DNA from 3 places in the Halomonas sp. ISL-56 genome. Region 1 is predicted to be linked to each of the others. Evidence: predicted binding sites of a transcription regulator. Region 1 holds the regulator's gene; each other region holds the start of a gene.
What was found. The regulator LexA, encoded in region 1, represses DNA repair genes until DNA is damaged. The targets are predictions, from matches to a motif close to TACTGTNTANNTANACAGTA.

Region 1 (6,153 bases):
GGTGATTGAACTCGTCATAGATGCTGACACCGAGATGCGCCAAACGCTTTTTAAGCTGTTCGATGGGGCGCTCATTGCCAGGAATGGCTTTGGCCGAGAAGATGACGTTATCGCCCGGCTGAAGATCCACATAGGGGTGACGGCCCTGGGCGAGACGCTGAAGTGCGGCGCGGGGCTCGCCCTGACTCCCGGTGGCGATAATCACCACTTCATCCCGAGGCAGGTAGCCAAGGTCGTGGTTGGGCACCAGCGGCGGCAGATCATCCATATAGCCTAACCCACGCGCGACGCTGACCATGCGCTCCATGGAGCGTCCCATTAAGCTGATACGACGGCCGCATCGATGCGCCGCGCGTCCTATCGCTAACACCCGGGCAAGATTGCTGGCAAAGCAAGAGATCACCACGCGGCCCTGGCAATTGCTGAGGGTTTTTGCCAACGCCCGGGCGACGTCCCCTTCGCTGCCAGAGTGGCCAGGCATTGGAGCGTTGGTGGAGTCGCCCACGACTAAGTCAATTGGTGCAAGCGCCTTGAATTGGGTGGCGCTGATCGGCGTGCCGATGATCGGTTCGGGGTCGAGTTTCCAGTCACCGGTATGCAAGACACGGTAGCCACCGGCGATCATCATTAACGCACAGCTCTCTGGGATCGAGTGCGTTAACAGCAAATAGCGCAGCGTGAACGGTCCGCTTTCCAGCGCCTCGCCAGGTTCAATGACATGGATAGCCGCGCTGCTAAGCTGATGCTCGGCAAACTTTAGCCGCAACAGGCCCGCCGCTAGCGGGGTGGCATAAATCGGACAGTTCCACACCGGCCAGAGCCAGGCCACCGCGCCAATGTGGTCTTCATGGCCGTGGGTGATAAACAGCGCTTTGGGTACAATCCCTAATGCTTTCGGCGTATCGAGATTGGGCACTTGTAGCGGTGAGTTGGGAAGATCCTGGCGGATCGTCATGCCGCAGTCCACGGCTATCCAGTGGTCGTCATAGCCGTATAGCGTTAGATTCATTCCAATCTCACCGCAGCCCCCCAGCGGCAAGATGCGCAGCGGTGGACGACGACGGGGACGAATTTGAACGCGTGGTGAATGCATCTGTTATGAAAAACCTAAAAAGTAGTGACTTAACTATACGGGAAGGCAGGGGCGGCTAACAATCATCCTTGGCCTTCCGATACAATATGCAGCCTAAGCCGCTGGTTTGTCATAATTACCTTAGAAATAGGTCAAGAGTAGCTCACATGTCTCATTATTATCGTTTAGTGGTTTCCTGTCCTGACCGGGTGGGGATTGTTGCAAGGGTCTCGAGTTTTATTGCCCAGCAGGGCGGCTCTATTACCGAAGCCAGCCAGCACTCTGATTTAGAAACCGGCTGCTTTTTTATGCGCTATGAAATTTTGGCGGATTCGGTAGGTATGACCGTAGAAGCGTTGCGTGAGGCGTTTGCGCCGGTAGCCAGCGAATTCAATATGCAGTGGTCACTGGTGGATACCCAACAACGTCGGCGGGTAGTACTGATGGTATCGCGAGAGTCACACTGCTTGGTCGATCTACTTTACCGCTGGCAAGCGGGTGAGCTGGATTGCGATATTGTTGGCGTTATCTCCAATCATGACGATATGCGTTCTTTGACAGAGTGGTACGGCATTCCATACCACCATGTGCCGGTAGACCCTGACAATAAGCAAGCCTCCTTTGCCAAGGTACAGGCCGAAATCGACAGCGCCCGCGCTGACTGCGTGGTGTTGGCACGCTATATGCAAATTCTGCCCCCTGATCTGTGTGCACGCTATGCGGGACGCGTGATCAATATCCATCACAGCTTTTTGCCCTCTTTTGCCGGGGCAAAACCCTACCACCAGGCTTACCAGCGGGGCGTAAAACTTATCGGGGCTACCTGCCATTATGTGACCGAGGAGCTCGATGCAGGCCCCATCATCGAACAGGATATTCATCGCGTTAGCCACTGTCATACGCCCACTGATCTAGTCCGCTTTGGCCGTGATGTAGAGAAGGCGGTGCTCGCTCGCGGGTTGCGTTGGCACTTAGAAGATCGCGTGCTGGTGCACGGCAATAAGACAGTGGTCTTTAGCTAGAGGCTCCCTAACGCCATCAACCCGAGAGGCCGCCATGTCATTCGCGCAAAGTGTTTTAGCGCCCTGGGCGCTGCTGTTTACCTGGCTACTCTCGCTAGGCGTTTTAGCGTGGGCACTTTGGGGGCGGCCCTGGCAGGTGTTGCTAGCGGATACGGCGCTTCAGCACCGCTGGCTAGGCGCCACGCTGGCAGTGCTGCTGATGTGGCAGCTTCGTGCGCAGGCGGTTGATTGGCTCACGCTGCACCTTGTTTTCACAGTATTAATGACACTCGTTTTTAAAGCACCATTAGCGCTGATTAGCAACGTGCTGATTAATATCGCTATGGTGGTCATTGGTCGCAACGAGTGGATGCTAATGGGGGCAAACGTACTGGTTACTGGTGTCGTCCCGGCGGCCGTTATTGGCACGGTATGGCGGTTGGTGGATCGCCGCCTACCGGATAACTTGATGGTGTTTCTATTTGCCTGTGGCTTTTTTGGTGCGGCGCTGGCAACGCTGGGAGGTGGGCTGGCGGCGGTACTGCTCATTATTGTTGCAGGTACTGATCCTGAGGCGATCTATCTCGCCCAGGAGTATGCGCGCTTCTTGCCTCTGTTAATGCCTTCAGAGGCGTTCATCACCGGCATGCTGTTGAGTATCCTGCTGGTCTATCACCCTAACTGGGTGGCCACCTTCAATGACCACCGCTATATCGACCTGCAATAGTGGTGGTTGCTAGCCGAGTGCCTGGCCATTACCGCCACGAATTACCCCTACACCAACGCCTTCGATATCGAGCGACTGGGATCGCAGGTCGATTTCAATGGGCGCAAAGTCGGGGTTTTCAGCAAATAGCGTCACTTGGTGCCCCTGGCGTTTGAAGCGTTTGACCGTTACTTCATCATCTAGTCGTGCTACTACAATCTGGCCATCGCGCACCCGGTCGGTGCGATGCACCGCTAATAAATCGCCTTCCAAAATACCAATATCTTTCATCGAAAGCCCGCGTACGCGCAGCAGGTAGTCGGCTTTGGGTGTAAAATACTCGGCTGGCAGGGGGCAGTAACGATCAATATGTTCAGCGGCTAAAATGGGGCTGCCAGCGGCCACCTCACCGATTACGGGCAGTCCAGTCGGCAGCGTCTCAACGTTGGCAGCAGGTAACGAGGTGACGGCGTTTTCCAGGACGTCTTGAGGTTCCTGGTTGGGCAGGCGGATGCCACGAGAGGTGTTGCGGATAATGCGAATAACGCCTTTGCGTTCCAGCGCGCGCAGGTGCTCTTCTGCAGCGTTGGGAGAGCGGAAGCCAAGTGCTTTGGCAATTTCGGCGCGGGTAGGAGGGTAGCCAAATTCGCCCATAGTCTTAACGATAAAATCAAACACGTGCTGTTGGCGAGCGGTTAGCGGACGCGACATACCAGACTCCATAAATTGTGAATAGACAGTAACAAGTTAAATGTCGACTTAATCAATGAGTGGTTAAGTATACAGTATGTTCCTCTGTCCAGTATATGGCTTGTCAGCGCCTATCGGTGATGCCTATGCAATTTTCCTAATCGTTTGAAACTAAGTTTCTGCTTATTTAACCAGCCACATTTTGTCAATAAATCAAGCGTTGAGCCCGGCAAAGTTATGGCATAGTATTTTGCTATGTTTTAAACACCTGTTTCCCTGGAGAGCGACATGGCTCAATCTGATACGGTGACACGTATACTCGATACCGCTGAGGTGCTGTTTGCAGAGCGGGGTTTTGCCGAAACGTCGCTGCGTAACATCACAAGCAAAGCGCGCGTTAACCTGGCCGCCGTCAATTACCACTTTGGTTCCAAAAAAGCCCTGATTCAGGCCGTTTTTTCGCGTTATCTGGATCCTTTTAATCAGCGTTTTCACACCGCTTTGGATGAGCTGGAAGGCCAACACGCTGGGCGCGTTATCCCGCTTGAAACACTGCTCGAAACCATGGCCACAACTGTTCTTGCGGTGCCAGCTGAGCGCAACAGTTTAAAAGTGTTTATGCGTCTGCTCGGTCTTGCCTACAGCCAGGCCCAGGGACATCTCCGGCGCCATATCCAGCAAGAGTACGGCGATGTATTTACCCGCTTCACCGAGCTTGTCCGTAAAGCAACGCCAAACCTGCCTGACGCAGAGCGTTTTTGGCGGCTACACTTTATGCTTGGCACGGTTATATTTACCCTGTCTGGCCTTGATGCACTGCGCGATATCGCGGAGAAGGATTATCACGAACAGGTCTCTGTGCGTGACTTGGTAAGGCGGCTGCTCCCGGTCGTTGTAGCTGCCATGAATGCGCCTTTACCTCTGACCCTTGAAGAAGCCAAGCCTGAAGAAGGAAAACATGCGAACGCCTACGCTAGCTGAGCTACCTCCGACTGATAATATCTGGCTGGAAATTGATACCACTCAACAGCAACTGCGCTGTTGGCGAGGACCTAAAGTGCTCCACGAGTGTGCAATTTCATCCGGTGCCGCTGGAAGCGGGGAGCTCAGTGGTAGTGGTCAAACGCCCCACGGCTGGCACTATGTGCGAGCCGCTATTGGTGGCAACATGCCCGAAAATGCCGTGTTTCGAGGCCGCCGCTGGACGGGCGAGATATTTTCAGCCGCGCTAGCTGAAGCTTATCCTAAACGTGACTGGATTTTGACCCGCATCCTGTGGCTGTGTGGATTGGAGAAGGGGGTGAACCGCGGTAAGCAGGTAGACTCTCAGCGGCGCTATATTTATCTTCACGGCACACCACCTGAGGAGCCCATGGGCGTTGCTGCTTCCCACGGCTGTATTCGTTTACGTAATAGTGATTTGCTGACCATTTTTTCTTTAGCGTTGCCGGGTACCCCTGTTTGGTTGCACGGTGGCCGTCAATGCTTTGATTAATCAGATTTTGACACCGCTAGACGATCGTCTAGAATCATCGCCCCTTTCAATGGATCTCTCACGATGACTCAACCGTTAGGCCCGGTCATGCTTGACCTTGAAGGCCCAAAATTGACGGCTGCAGAGAAACGCTTGTTGCTAGAACCGACGGTAGGGGGTGTCATTTTATTTGCCCGCAATGTCGAAAATGGCTATCAGGTGCGCCAGCTTTGTAGCGATATTCGCCGCGTGCGGGCTGATTTACTGCTTGCCGTGGATCAGGAAGGCGGTCGCGTGCAGCGCATTAAGGAGGGCTTAACACGTCTTCCTGCCATGGCGCGTATCGGCGAATGTTATCACGCTACCCCGGAAGATGGCCTGGCGTTAGCCAAAGATGCTGGTTGGCTGCTGGGGATGGAGATGGCCGCCTGCGGGCTGGATCTAAGCTTCGCTCCGGTATTGGATGTTGAGAGCGGCCTATCCAGTGTTATCGGTGACCGTAGTTTTAGTAGTGATCCTCTGCACGTGGCCCAACTGGGCAGTGCCTTTATTCAAGGGCTTCACGATGCCGGTATGGCCGCTGTGGGTAAGCATTTCCCGGGTCATGGCGGCGTTGCAGCGGACTCCCACGTTGCGCTACCGGTCGATGACCGCCCGCTAGACGTGATTAAACAGCATGATCTTGTGCCCTTTACCCAGTTAGCCTCACAGCTGGATGGGGTTATGCCTGCGCACGTTATTTATAGCGCTTTCGATACGCGCCCAGCGGGGTTTTCACCCACTTGGCTGGGCATGCTACGGGAATCGCTAGGCTTCAAAGGCTGCATTTTTTCAGATGATCTAAGTATGGCGGGCGCCCATGAAGCAGGAGACCCCAAAGCGCGTGCCCAGGCCGCACTTGCAGCAGGTTGCGATATGCTGCTGGTGTGTAATGACCGTACCGCCGCGCTTGATGTCATGCAAGCATGCCAAGGGGTCAATACCAAACGCCCCGCAAAGCTACGTTATGGCCGTGCGCGACCAGACCTGGACGCACTGAGTGCGCTGGGCCGTTGGCGGCGTGCCCACGCCAAGTTGGAAGCGCTAGCGGACAAGCCCAAGCCAAGCGCTGAATAGATCTCTTGCTCAAATAACTGAAGCTTTTAACCCGCGTGGAGTTGGTAGATGTCAAAGCTGGATAAAGAAGCCTTAGAGTCGTTGGACTCGATGC
Region 2 (6,153 bases), on a different contig from region 1:
CGTTTTGACTCAGTTTGAGTCAGCGGGCTTGGTAATTCGTCATAATTTCGACGGAGGACATGCGGTATTCGAGATGACCCAAGAGGATCACCATGACCACATGGTGTGCCTTGAAAGCGGTGAAATCATTGAATTTGTTGATGAGATCATCGAGCGTCGTCAGCAAGAAATTGCTGAAGAGCACGGCTACGAACTAGTGGATCATGCCCTGGTGCTATATGTGCGTCCGCGTGGTTCCGACGTAACACGCCAGGACAGCGGGCCGACGAACAAAAAATAACGTTCCTAGGTCATCGCTAGTTTAAAGCGTTAGTCGTTGTTCGAAATGTCAGCGCCCCTAATCTACTGGGCCGAATTCGCTAAGTGAATTCGCCCAGTGGATAGGGGCGTTTGTGTTTATCCAGTTATTGGGCGTATCAGGTATCCGGTATCAGTGTGGCGGACGCTGGCTGGCGTGAAGCATCTCCCGCGCGTGGGCGAGTGTTTGGTCTGAAAGCGTTACACCGCCCAGCATGCGTGCCAGTTCGCTGATGCGGCCCTGCTCGTCGAGCAGCGCCATTTGGGTTAGCGTGGTGTCACGTTTCGCCTGTTTCTCGATATGTAGGTGCTGGTGCGCCTGTGCGGCTACTTGCGGCAGGTGAGTAACGGTCATTACCTGACCGTTTTCACCCAGTTTGCGCAGCAGTTGGCCAACGATCTCTGCGGTGGCGCCCGAGATACCCACATCCACTTCGTCAAATACCAGGCTGGGCACCGTTGAGTGCGTCGCCGCGACGACTTGAATGGCGAGACTAATCCGCGATAATTCGCCGCCGGAAGCGACCTTGGTTAATGGGCGCGCAGGCTGGCCGGGGTTGGCGCTAATTAAAAACTGCACGCGGTCAAGGCCTTCAGGGGAGGGCGCGTCTTTGGCGGTAACCTCCACTTCAAAGCGCGCTTTACCCATGGCTAAAAAGCCCAGCTGCTGCTGCACTTCTTTGCCCAAACGAAGCGCGGCTTTTTGACGGCTCTCGGTGAGTTTCTTCGCCTTTTGGCGGTACGCTTCGCGGAGCTCGACTACCCGTGCACTGAGGGCCTCCAGGTCATTGCCCCCCTCTTCGAGCTGCGCGACCTCCCGCTGTAAGTCGGCATGCAGGGCGCACAGCTCTTCAGGGGCAACGTGGTGCTTGCGAGCAATGCGATGGACATCGGTCATGCGCTCTTCTACCCAGGCGAGCCGTTCAGGGTCTAATTCGGTGGTGCTGGCGAGGCGGTTGAGTTCACTGGAGGCCTCTTCCACTTGAATGCGCGCATCGCTCAGCATGGCTAGCGTGTTGGCCAGGGTGCCTTTATCACTCCCTGGTAGTGCGCTTAAGTGAGCGAAGGCCTGATTGAGTAAAGACAGTGCGCCGCCCTCATCGCTGGCGCAGCAGTCGGCGGCAAACTGGGTTTCGCGCAGCGTCTCTTCAGCATGGGCGAGGGTGTGCTGCTCTTCTTCTAGCGTGGCTAATTCGCCCTCTGCTAACGCGAGTTGATCCAGCTCCTCTACCTGGTAGCGCAGCAATTGCCGTTTGGCCTCTACTTCGCTGCCTTCTTCGCTTAGCTTCTTCAGCTGACGACGTGCATTGCGCCATTCGCGGAACGTCTCGGCTAATTGAGCGGTGGCATCGTTTAGGCCGGCGTAATCGTCCAGCAAGGCAAGGTGGGTCTCTTCGCGCATCAAAGCGTGATGAGCATGCTGGCCATGAATTTGAATCAGCTGCTCGCCGAGAGATTTCAGGTCGGAGATGGTCGCGGGTTGGCCGTTGATCCATGCTTTGGAACGACCGTTGGCGGTGACCACGCGGCGCAGTAAGCACTCTTCTGCCGGAAGCTCCCGGGCGGTCAGCCACTCGACGGCGGCGGGCAGGTGCTGAATATCAAAACGCGCGGAGAGGTCGGTACGCTCGCGGCCGTGGCGCACGCTACCGGCATCAGCGCGCTCGCCCAGGCACAGCCCAAGGGCGCCTAACAGAATCGACTTGCCCGCCCCGGTTTCCCCGGTAATTGCGGTCATGCCGCCGGTTAAGTCGAGTTCTAAGTGATCGACAATGGCGAAATCTTGAATAGCTAGCTGAGTAAGCATGGCGCCTCCTGAGGCGGTACAGCATAGAAGCTGGATACTTATCCAATAGTTGTTGATTTATACAGTAGTTAATAACTCACTTCAATGCACCTCTTGAGATGGAATTTATGGCCCCCATATAGCGTGCATAGCTATTTAATACCCTCACTTTTTGCGCGAAGCCCGGTGTGGCAGCGCCTTACATTTTAGGAGCACAACATGGCGAAAGAACCGCAAACACCCATGGGCGATGAGCTGGCCCGCCACGAGCATGAAGCCGAGGGCGCCGAGCAAGCGGCTGAGAGGGTCGTTGAAGAGCGCTTGATGGAGGGCGAGTTGGAAGGCCTGATCAATGACGAAGAGCCGCTAGAAGGCAGCTCCGACAACCCTGAAGCGGAAATGCTGGCCGCCCAAGTAGGCGAGTTAGAGCAAAGCCTGGCCGATGCCAAGGATCAAGCCCTGCGCGCCGCCGCTGAAGCCCAAAATGTGCGTCGCCGCGCTGAGCAGGAAGCCGAGAAAGCGCGCAAGTTTGCTCTAGAGAAGTTTGTTAAAGAGCTGCTGCCGGTGGTGGATAGCCTGGAAAAAGCCCTTGAGACCATGGAAGAGGGCGCCTCTGAGGTTCACCGGGAAGGCGTCTCAATGACCTTGAAGATGCAGTTGGGGGTACTCAACAAGTTCGGCGTGGAAAGCATTGAGCCCCATGGCGAGCCCTTCGACCCACAGGTGCATGAAGCCATGACCATGGTGCCTAACCCGGATCTTGATCCGAACACCGTGATGGACGTTATGCAGAAAGGCTATTTGCTCAATGGACGCCTGGTGCGCCCAGCCATGGTCGTAGTGAGTAAAAAGGCCGATTAAGCCACCGGCGGCACAGAGTCTTAAATAAGAGTGTGAAAAAAAGCCCTTGAAATGTCAGCGGCGGCCCCCAAATAAAGAGCAACCCCGCGGGGAAACCCGCAGACACGCTTTAAAAGATAAATTTCCAGTTTTGTAACAACCGAATTCGAGGTATTGCTATGGGACGTATAATTGGTATCGACCTGGGCACCACTAACTCTTGTGTGGCCGTGCTCGATGGTGACAGCGCTAAAGTAATTGAGAACGCCGAAGGCGGCCGCACAACGCCTTCTATCATCGCCTATACCGATGATGGTGAAACGCTGGTTGGTCAGGCCGCTAAACGCCAAGCCGTCACTAACCCAGAAAACACTCTGTACGCCATCAAGCGTCTGATTGGCCGTCGCTTTAAAGACGACGTTGTTCAAAAAGACATCAAAATGGTGCCGTACAAAATCACCGAAGCCGACAACGGTGATGCCTGGGTTGAAGTAAAAGGCAAAAAAATGGCACCGCCGCAGGTAAGCGCGGAAGTGCTGAAGAAAATGAAGAAAACCGCCGAAGACTACCTGGGCGAAGCGGTCACCGAAGCGGTCATTACCGTTCCGGCCTACTTCAACGACAGTCAGCGTCAGGCGACCAAAGACGCCGGCCGCATTGCGGGTCTAGACGTTAAGCGCATTATCAACGAGCCGACCGCTGCCGCACTGGCCTACGGTATGGACAAATCCCGCGGCGACAAAACCATCGCGGTCTACGACCTGGGTGGCGGTACTTTCGATATTTCGATCATCGAAATTGCTGATGTTGACGGCGAAACCCAGTTTGAAGTGTTGGCCACTAATGGTGACACCTTCCTGGGCGGCGAAGACTTTGACCTGGCGCTGATCAACTATTTGGTTGACCAGTTCAAGTCTGACAGCGGCATTGATCTTTCCGGCGATAACCTGGCCATGCAGCGTCTGAAAGAAGCCGCCGAGAAAGCCAAAATTGAGCTTTCCAGCGCCCAGCAGACCGACGTGAACCTGCCCTACATCACCGCCGATAACACTGGCCCGAAACACCTTAACGTTAAGGTAACGCGCGCCAAGCTGGAGTCGCTTGTAGAAGAACTGGTTCAGCGCTCGCTCGAGCCGTGCAAAATGGCACTGAAAGACGCTGGCCTGTCCGCATCTGAAATCGACGAAGTGATCCTGGTCGGTGGCCAGACACGTATGCCGATGGTGCAGAAGAAAGCCGCTGACTTCTTCGGTAAAGAAGCCCGCAAAGACGTTAACCCGGACGAAGCGGTTGCCGTGGGTGCCGCGATTCAGGGCGGCGTACTGGGTGGCGACGTTAAAGACGTACTGCTGCTTGACGTTACCCCGCTTACCCTGGGCATCGAAACCCTGGGTGGCATCATGACGCCGCTGATCGACAAGAACACCACCATCCCGACCAAGAAGACCCAAACCTTCTCAACTGCGGATGACAACCAAACGGCGGTTACCATCCACGCCGTACAGGGCGAGCGTAAGCAAGTCGCGCAGAATAAGTCGCTGGGTCGCTTTGACCTCGCTGACATTCCGCCCGCACCGCGCGGTGTGCCGCAGATCGAAGTCGCTTTTGACTTGGACGCTAACGGTATCCTGAACGTATCGGCGAAAGACAAGGCCACTGGCAAAGAGCAGTCTATCGTCATTAAAGCCTCCAGCGGCTTGTCGGACGAAGAAGTTGAGCAAATGGTACGTGACGCGGAAGCGCACGCTGAAGAAGACAAAAAGTTCGAAGCGCTGGTGCAGCTGCGTAACCAAGCCGATGGCATGATTCACGCCACGCGCAAAACGTTGGAAGAGGCCGGTGACAAGGCCACTGACGACGAGAAGCAGGCGATTGAGACGGCCATCAGCGAACTGGAAGAAGCGGTTAAAGGCGACGACGTCGATAACATCCAGAAGAAACTGGATGCATTGACCGAAGCCTCTGGCCAGCTTGCTCAGAAGATGTACGCCGAGCAGGCAGAAGCAGCGCAGCAAGAAGGCGGCGAAGGTGCTGAAAGCACCTCCAAGCCAGAAGAAGATGTGGTTGACGCCGAGTACGAAGAAGTCAACGACGATCAGAAAAAGCAGTAACATCCTCTTTCTGCCAAGGAAAGCGGTGACGCGGGAGCTTACTCCCGCGTTGCTGTTTCCGAGACCAAGACGCACGTAGTTAGGTATATAGCTAGGTATGTAGCTAAATGAGTATCGCTAAATGTGCAGTTGAGTGCGTAGCTAACCAGGAGGCGTAGGGCCTATGTCCAAACGCGATTATTACGAAGTCCTGGGTGTCGAAAAAGGGGCCGATCAGAAAGAGATCAAGAAGGCCTATCGCCGTCTGGCGCAAAAATTCCACCCTGATCGAAACCCGGACGATAAAACCTCAGCGGAAAAATTCCGCGAAGTGTCCGAAGCGTATGAAGTGCTCAGCGACGGCGAAAAACGCGCTGCCTATGACCAGTTCGGCCATGCGGGCGTTGATGGCCAAGGTGGCGGCGGTGGCTTCGGCGGTGCTGGCGCTGGCGATTTCAGCGACATTTTCGGCGATGTATTTGGCGATATTTTTGGCGGAGGCGGTGGTCGTCGCCGTGGCCCCAATGCCCCGGCACGCGGCTCCGACCTGCGCTATAACCTAGAGCTGGATCTGGAAAACGCCGTTGCCGGCACCACAGTCGATATTCGCGTTCCGCGGCATATCGAGTGTGACCGCTGCGATGGTGGTGGCGCCGAGCCAGGCTCCTCGAAGGAGACCTGCCCGACCTGTCACGGTCACGGTCAAGTGCGTATGCAGCAAGGCTTCTTTGCCGTGCAGCAGACCTGCCCCACCTGCCATGGCTCTGGCCAGCACATTAAAGTGCCGTGCCATAAGTGTAATGGCGAAGGCCGGGTACGTGAGACACGCACGCTGTCCGTTAAGATTCCGCCCGGCGTGGATACCGGCGATCGTATCCGCTTGAATGGCGAAGGCGAGAGCGGCGTTAACGGTGGCCCGCCTGGGGATCTGTACGTACAAGTGGCGATCAAGCCGCACCATATCTTCCAGCGTGACGGAAAGCACCTGCAGTGCGATGTGCCGATCAACTTCGTCGACGCAGCGCTAGGTGGCGAGCTTGAAGTACCCACGCTAGACGGCCGCGTGAAGCTGAAGATTCCGCCGGAAACCCAAACCGGTAAGCTGTTCCGCCTGCGCGGTAAGGGCGTTAAGCCAGTGCG
Region 3 (6,153 bases), on a different contig from region 1:
ATACGCCGCTTTTGAAGGCTCGCTGCGCGGTATTGATTCGCGCATCCTGATTGCCCAGGTGCCGGGTGGCATGCTGACCAATATGGAAGGCCAGCTCAAGGAGCAGGGCGCAGGCGATAAGCTAGACGACGTGTTAAGCGAAATTCCTCGCGTTCGTGAAGACCTTGGCTTTATCCCGCTGGTGACGCCCACCTCGCAGATTGTGGGCACCCAGGCGGTAATGAACGTGATGATGGGCGAGCGCTACAAATCGATCTCCAAAGAAGTTCAGGCATTGCTCAAGGGCGAATATGGCGCGGCGCCTGCGCCTTTCAACGCCGAGCTGCAAAAGCGCGTGTTGGAAGGTGGCGAACCGATCACCTGCCGCCCGGCAGACAATCTTTCACCAGAAATGGACAAGCTGGCCGCTGAGCTGAAAGACAAAGCCAGCACTGAGGGCATTCGTCTAGCCGAAGGTAAGCGCGAAGTGGATGATGTGCTGACCTATGCGCTGTTTCCGCAGATTGGTCTTAAGTTTCTTAAAAACCGCGACAATCCTGATGCCTTTGAGCCTGTCCCTCAAGCCGCTGAAGCAAGCGCTGAAAAGACACCTGCCAAGGTGGAAAGCAGCGCGCCAGTTGCTAGCAGCGGCCCTGAAACCTATACCGTTAAGCTCAACGGCAAAGCCTTTGTGGTGGAAGTGTCTGAAGGTGGCGAGCTAGGCGAGGTGCAAGAGCAAACGGTAGCCACTACTGACGCACCCAAAGAGCAATCGCCTGCTTCCGGTGGTGAAGGCAGTGGTGAAGGTAGTGGAGACAGCATCGATGCGCCGTTAGCGGGCAATATTTTCAAGGTCAATGTCCGCCCTGGCGACAAAGTCGCCGAAGGGGATGTGGTAATCATCCTTGAAGCGATGAAAATGGAAACCGAAGTGCGAGCCAGCAGCGCGGGCACTGTGTCTAAGGTTAACGTCAGCGAAGGCGACAGCGTTGTCGTAGGCGACACGTTGATCGAGCTCTAAGGGCCCCCGGTAATGGATAAAAAGTAATGGATAAATTAGTAACGTTATGGGAAGGCTCTGGGCTGTATAACCTTGAGCTTGGCCAGGCGGTCATGATGGTAGTGGGGCTACTGCTGCTCTACTTGGCGATCTATAAGAAGTTTGAACCGCTGCTGCTGGTGCCGATTGGTTTTGGCGGCATTCTCGCCAATATTCCTGAGGCTGGGCTGGCCATTTCAGCGCTAGACCAGGCCATTGAGGTGGCCAAGCCTGCGGTACTGCAGCAGATGGCGGCGGCGCTGGGTGCAAGCCTTGATCCGCTATCGAACGCAGACGTTTGGCGGGAGTCGTTGCACGCCATCGCACACGATGCTGCGGCCCCCGACCAACTGCGCGCTGCGCGTGATATTGCCGTGGGCGTTGGCTACGGCGATGGCATGCTCTATAGCTTCTACAATGTCGCGATTGCCTCGGGTATTGCTCCGCTGATTATCTTTATGGGCGTAGGCGCCATGACCGACTTCGGCCCGCTGTTGGCCAACCCGCGCACGCTATTTTTAGGTGCGGCCGCTCAGTTTGGTATTTTTGCCACCCTGTTTGGCGCTGTGGTGCTAAGCTCGATGGGGATCATGGACTTCTCGCTTAATCAGGCCGCCGCCATCGGTATTATTGGCGGTGCCGATGGCCCGACCTCTATCTACGTATCCAGCGTGCTGGCGCCGGAGCTGCTGGGGGCTATCGCCGTGGCTGCCTACGCTTATATGGCGTTGGTGCCTCTGATTCAGCCGCCGATTATGCGTCTGTTGACCACCCAGAAAGAGCGTGAGATCAAGATGACCCAGCTGCGGCCGGTCTCCAAGCTGGAGAAAGTGGTCTTCCCGCTGGTGCTGTTGATTCTAGTGGCGCTGTTTCTGCCCGATGCGGCACCGCTGCTGGGCATGTTCTGCTTCGGTAATCTGATGCGTGAGTGCGGTGTGGTAGAGCGCTTGTCGGATACCGCGCAAAATGCCCTGATCAATATTGTCACGATTATCCTAGGTCTATCGGTAGGTTCAAAGCTAATGGCCGATAGCTTCCTGTCGTTTGAGACCCTGGGGATATTAGGTTTGGGGATTGTCGCCTTTGGCATTGGTACGGCCGCCGGGGTATTGATGGCCAAGTTAATGAACTTAGTCAGCAAAATGCCCATCAACCCTTTGATCGGCGCTGCGGGGGTGTCCGCTGTGCCGATGGCCGCGCGCGTGGCCAACAAGGTGGGGCTCGAGGCAAACCCACATAATTTCCTGCTGATGCACGCCATGGGGCCCAATGTGGCAGGGGTCATTGGTTCGGCGGTAGCTGCTGGGGTGATGATTAAATACTTGGGTTAACCGTTCAAAACTGGTTTTAATAGCTGGATTTAAAAACGGGTTGTTAATAGTGAATGACAGAACGCGGCATGCTGATACGTTCGGTATGTCGCGTTTTTTTATGGGTGGGCTATTTCGATGGACTGTTTCGATGGACTGTTTCGATGGGCTGTTTCGATGGGCTATCTAGTCAGTGAGAATGTCGATAGCACTCTTTAAGCGGTTTTCTAGTGGGGCAAGGTCAAGTGGGCAGTCCCGTGGCCAGCCAATGGTTAGGCGCACACCATCGCCATCGTAATCGGCTTGCTCAATAGGGATATCGCGCTCTGCGCACCAGGCGCGGGCAATCGCTTCATTGGCAAAGGTGAGTCGCAGGGTATAGGTGTCTCGCTCGACTACTTCACGGGTAGGTAGCGTCTCTAGGGCATGGCTAACCGCCTGGGCGTAGGCGCGGGCTAAGCCTCCGGTACCCAGCTTGGTGCCGCCAAAATAACGAATGACCACACAGCCGATCTGGCCAAGTTGACTACCTTGGAGAACCTGATACATGGGACGGCCAGCGGTGCCGCCTGGCTCGCCATCATCGGAAAAGCCAATCAGGTTTTGCTCGCCAGGTGGCCCGGCAATATAGGCAGTGCAGTGGTGGCTGGCATTAGGGTGCGCGGTTTTTGCAGCATTCAGCAGGTTAGTGAATGCCTGGATATCTGGGGCGTAGCAGACCCAGGTGATAAATTGGCTCTTTTCTACTTCGGTGTCAGCCGTATGCCATGATGTAGGGGGTAACTCGGGAACCCGATAGCGCATTAATGCTCCGTGAAGGTAGTCTCACTTTTCACACCCATTACCATGCCGAGCACCTGAATATCCCGGTTATGCAAAAAAAGCGCTGGCTGCTGAGTATCCTCTGGCCATAGCTCTACGCCAAAGCGGCTGATCGAGAGCTGCTTCAAGGCGATTGTTTGCTGGTTAATTTCGGCAACGGCTGTTTCTGTCTGGGTATCGTGTTGATAGCGCCGGATAATAATGACATCGCCATCGAATAAGTTGCAATCACACAATGCATTGCCGCGCACTTTGAGCGCATAGGTATTACGTCGGGTAACGCTAGGCGCCATCGCGTATGGACGTGGTGCAGGTTGTCTACGGCCGAACGGAGCGGTAGGTGCTGCCATCGATAGAGTCATGAGGAAATCTCCATTGCATGTTCTTTCATACAGTGGTTTTCATTGTAGACCTGTTTTTGCATACAGTGCTAGCAGTAATTAGTCTTAACACTCCTTGATGGAGATCACGCTGCGACCCAGCGCCGCATTGTGTGAGTGGCGAGAAAGGGGCTTTACGTGTAGAGTTCGACGCGAAATCAATATGCCTGGAGAGACGCTTGAGCCTGTGTCTACAAGCCCGACAGCTTGCCTGTGAACGCGATGATCGTTGGCTATTTGAAGGCTTGGATCTGGATATTTGCAGTGGTGAAGTTGTGCGTATTGAGGGCCCTAATGGCAGTGGTAAAACCAGCCTGCTAAAAATCCTCTCCGGGCAGCTCAGTGACTATCAGGGCGAGCTCTTTTGGAATGGCGCTGCGATGAAAGAGGCGCGTGAACATTTCCTCGCTAACTTGCTCTATTTAGGGCACGCCCCTGGCATTAAGTTAGGGCTTTCCCCATTAGAAAACCTGGCATGGTATCAGGCCCTAAGCGGGGAAAACGGTAATGAGGGACAGCGCCTGGATGCCCTTGAGCGGGTTGGCCTGGCAGGTTTTGAAGATGTGACTGCGGGGCAACTTTCTGCAGGCCAACAGCGTCGCGTGGCGCTGGCACGCTTGACGCTAACGCCACGGTCTCTCTGGGTGTTGGATGAACCTTTTACCGCGATAGATCGCCACGGCGTCGCTGAGCTAGAAAGGCAGCTTGTTGCCCACGCTCAAGCAGGGGGGTGCGTGCTGGTAACGACACACCATGAATTAACCGCCTCACCGTTGTTGAGACGAATATCCCTGGGGTAAAGGAGAAAGGGTTGCACAGCTCTGTACACAGCTCTTCACAAGGTTCAGATACCACTTCGCAGGTGCTAGCAGTGCCACTGCGTGAGCATAAAGGTGGCTTGATGATCGCAGTGAAGGCCACGCTCGTGCGTGACTTAACGCTGTTGCTGAGACGCCGTGGCGAAGTGCTCAATCCGCTGGTGTTTTTCGCTCTGGTGATCACGCTGTTTCCGATCGCGATTTCGCCCGACCCTGAGCTGTTAGCAGTAATTGCTCCAGGTTTGCTGTGGGTAGCGGCGCTGTTAGCCGCGCTGCTTTCATTAGACAGCCTGTTTCGTAGCGATTATGACGATGGCAGTCTGGAGCAACTGCTATTGGCGCCGCAGCCGTTAGCCGCGCTGAGTTTAGCCAAAGTGGCCGTGCATTGGCTGCTGACAGGCCTACCGTTGGCGCTGATGGCGCCGATATTGGGTATTATGCTGGCGCTGCCCGCGGGTAGCTACGCCGTGCTGGCGCTGTCGCTTGCTCTGGGCACGGCCAGCTTGAGTTTGATTGGCGCGATTGGGGCGGCGTTAACCGTCGGCTTGGCGCGGGGTGGGGTGCTGCTCTCGCTGCTGGTGCTACCGCTGTATATCCCGGTGCTTATTTTTGGCGCCGGCGCGGTGCAGGCGGCCATTTTCGGAGACGGCGTCGCTGCCCATCTGGCTATCCTGGGCGCGCTGCTCGCCGCCTCACTCATGTTGGCGCCGTGGGCGATTGCCGCATCGCTGCGTATCAGTATCAACGGTTAAGGACAGGACACGCTATGTGGGCCTTTATACATAAACTGGGATCACCCAAGTGGTTCTACACCATTAGCGCCAAGCTGCAGCCCTGGTTCTGGGCAGCGGCGGTACTGTTATTGGTTGTTGGCTCGCTGTGGGGGCTGGCGTTTGCTCCGGCGGATTATCAGCAAGGTAATAGTTTCCGGATTATTTACGTTCATGTGCCAGCAGCCTTTTTAGCCCAATCCATTTTTATCGCCATGGCGGTATCTGGACTGGTGTTTATGGTCTGGAAAATCAAAGTGGCTGATATGGCAGCCGCGGTGATGGCTCCTCTTGGCGCAGCTATGACCTTTGTAGCGCTTTTCTCTGGCGCCGTGTGGGGCGTGCCCACCTGGGGAACCTGGTGGATGTGGGATGCCCGACTGACCTCCATGCTGATACTGCTGTTTTTGTATTTGGGCGTGATTGCTCTACGTGGCGCGTTCACCAGCCGCGATAGCGCCTCACGGGCTGCCTCGGTGCTAGCCATGGTGGGGGTGATTAATATTCCCATTATCAAATATTCGGTGGATTGGTGGTACACCCTACACCAGCCCGCTTCTTTTACCCTGACGTCGCGCCCGACCATGCCGACCGAGATGTGGTTGCCGCTGGTGATTATGGTGCTGGGTTTTTACAGTTTTTTTATCGCCTTAACGTTGATGCGCACGCGCAGTGAGATTCTGCGCCGTGAAGCTAACAAGCGCTGGGTACAGGATCTGGTTAACGGCCAGGTGGTGAACGTAGAGGCAGAGGAGGCCCGCTAATGGCATTTACCTCATTTTCCGAATTTCTCGCCATGGGTGGCCACGCGCCTTATGTATGGTCTGCATGGGGCGTTACCGCGCTGCTGTTGCTCGCCATCGTTTGGCATGCACGTGCAGAGCAACGCCAACTGCTGAAAGGCTTAAAGCGTCGCGCAAGACGCGAAAACAGAGCGAGGGGGAGTGCCCAATGACGCCTAAACGTAAACAGAAACTGTTTGTTATTCTGGGCCTTGTGTCGTTGGCAGCGATTGCCGTGGGACTAACCCTATAC

Region 2: a site for LexA is predicted at 2,152-2,171, ahead of recN (DNA repair protein RecN). Genes of this name have one in related genera too.
Region 3: a site for LexA is predicted at 3,561-3,580, ahead of J7J49_RS04545 (LexA family protein). Genes of this name have one in related genera too.

Annotation. Positions count from the first base shown of each region.
Region 1 is NZ_JAGGRO010000021.1:37,641-43,793, reverse strand. Features, by position in the region: gene J7J49_RS18145 (ribonuclease J) at 1-1,009, opposite strand, end outside; gene purU (formyltetrahydrofolate deformylase) at 1,240-2,094, shown strand; gene J7J49_RS18135 (energy-coupling factor ABC transporter permease) at 2,129-2,800, shown strand; gene lexA (transcriptional repressor LexA) at 2,810-3,490, opposite strand; gene J7J49_RS18125 (TetR/AcrR family transcriptional regulator) at 3,758-4,450, shown strand; gene J7J49_RS18120 (L,D-transpeptidase) at 4,428-4,964, shown strand; gene nagZ (beta-N-acetylhexosaminidase) at 5,028-6,059, shown strand; gene J7J49_RS18110 (hypoxanthine-guanine phosphoribosyltransferase) at 6,108-6,153, shown strand, end outside.
Region 2 is NZ_JAGGRO010000004.1:58,276-64,428, reverse strand. Features, by position in the region: gene fur (ferric iron uptake transcriptional regulator) at 1-280, shown strand, start outside; gene recN (DNA repair protein RecN) at 431-2,104, opposite strand; gene grpE (nucleotide exchange factor GrpE) at 2,303-2,944, shown strand; gene dnaK (molecular chaperone DnaK) at 3,103-5,034, shown strand; gene dnaJ (molecular chaperone DnaJ) at 5,198-6,153, shown strand, end outside.
Region 3 is NZ_JAGGRO010000005.1:199,191-205,343, reverse strand. Features, by position in the region: gene oadA (sodium-extruding oxaloacetate decarboxylase subunit alpha) at 1-1,000, shown strand, start outside; gene J7J49_RS04555 (sodium ion-translocating decarboxylase subunit beta) at 1,027-2,349, shown strand; gene J7J49_RS04550 (IMPACT family protein) at 2,515-3,132, opposite strand; gene J7J49_RS04545 (LexA family protein) at 3,132-3,512, opposite strand; gene ccmA (cytochrome c biogenesis heme-transporting ATPase CcmA) at 3,710-4,330, shown strand; gene ccmB (heme exporter protein CcmB) at 4,432-5,100, shown strand; gene J7J49_RS04530 (heme ABC transporter permease) at 5,115-5,882, shown strand; gene ccmD (heme exporter protein CcmD) at 5,882-6,073, shown strand; gene ccmE (cytochrome c maturation protein CcmE) at 6,070-6,153, shown strand, end outside.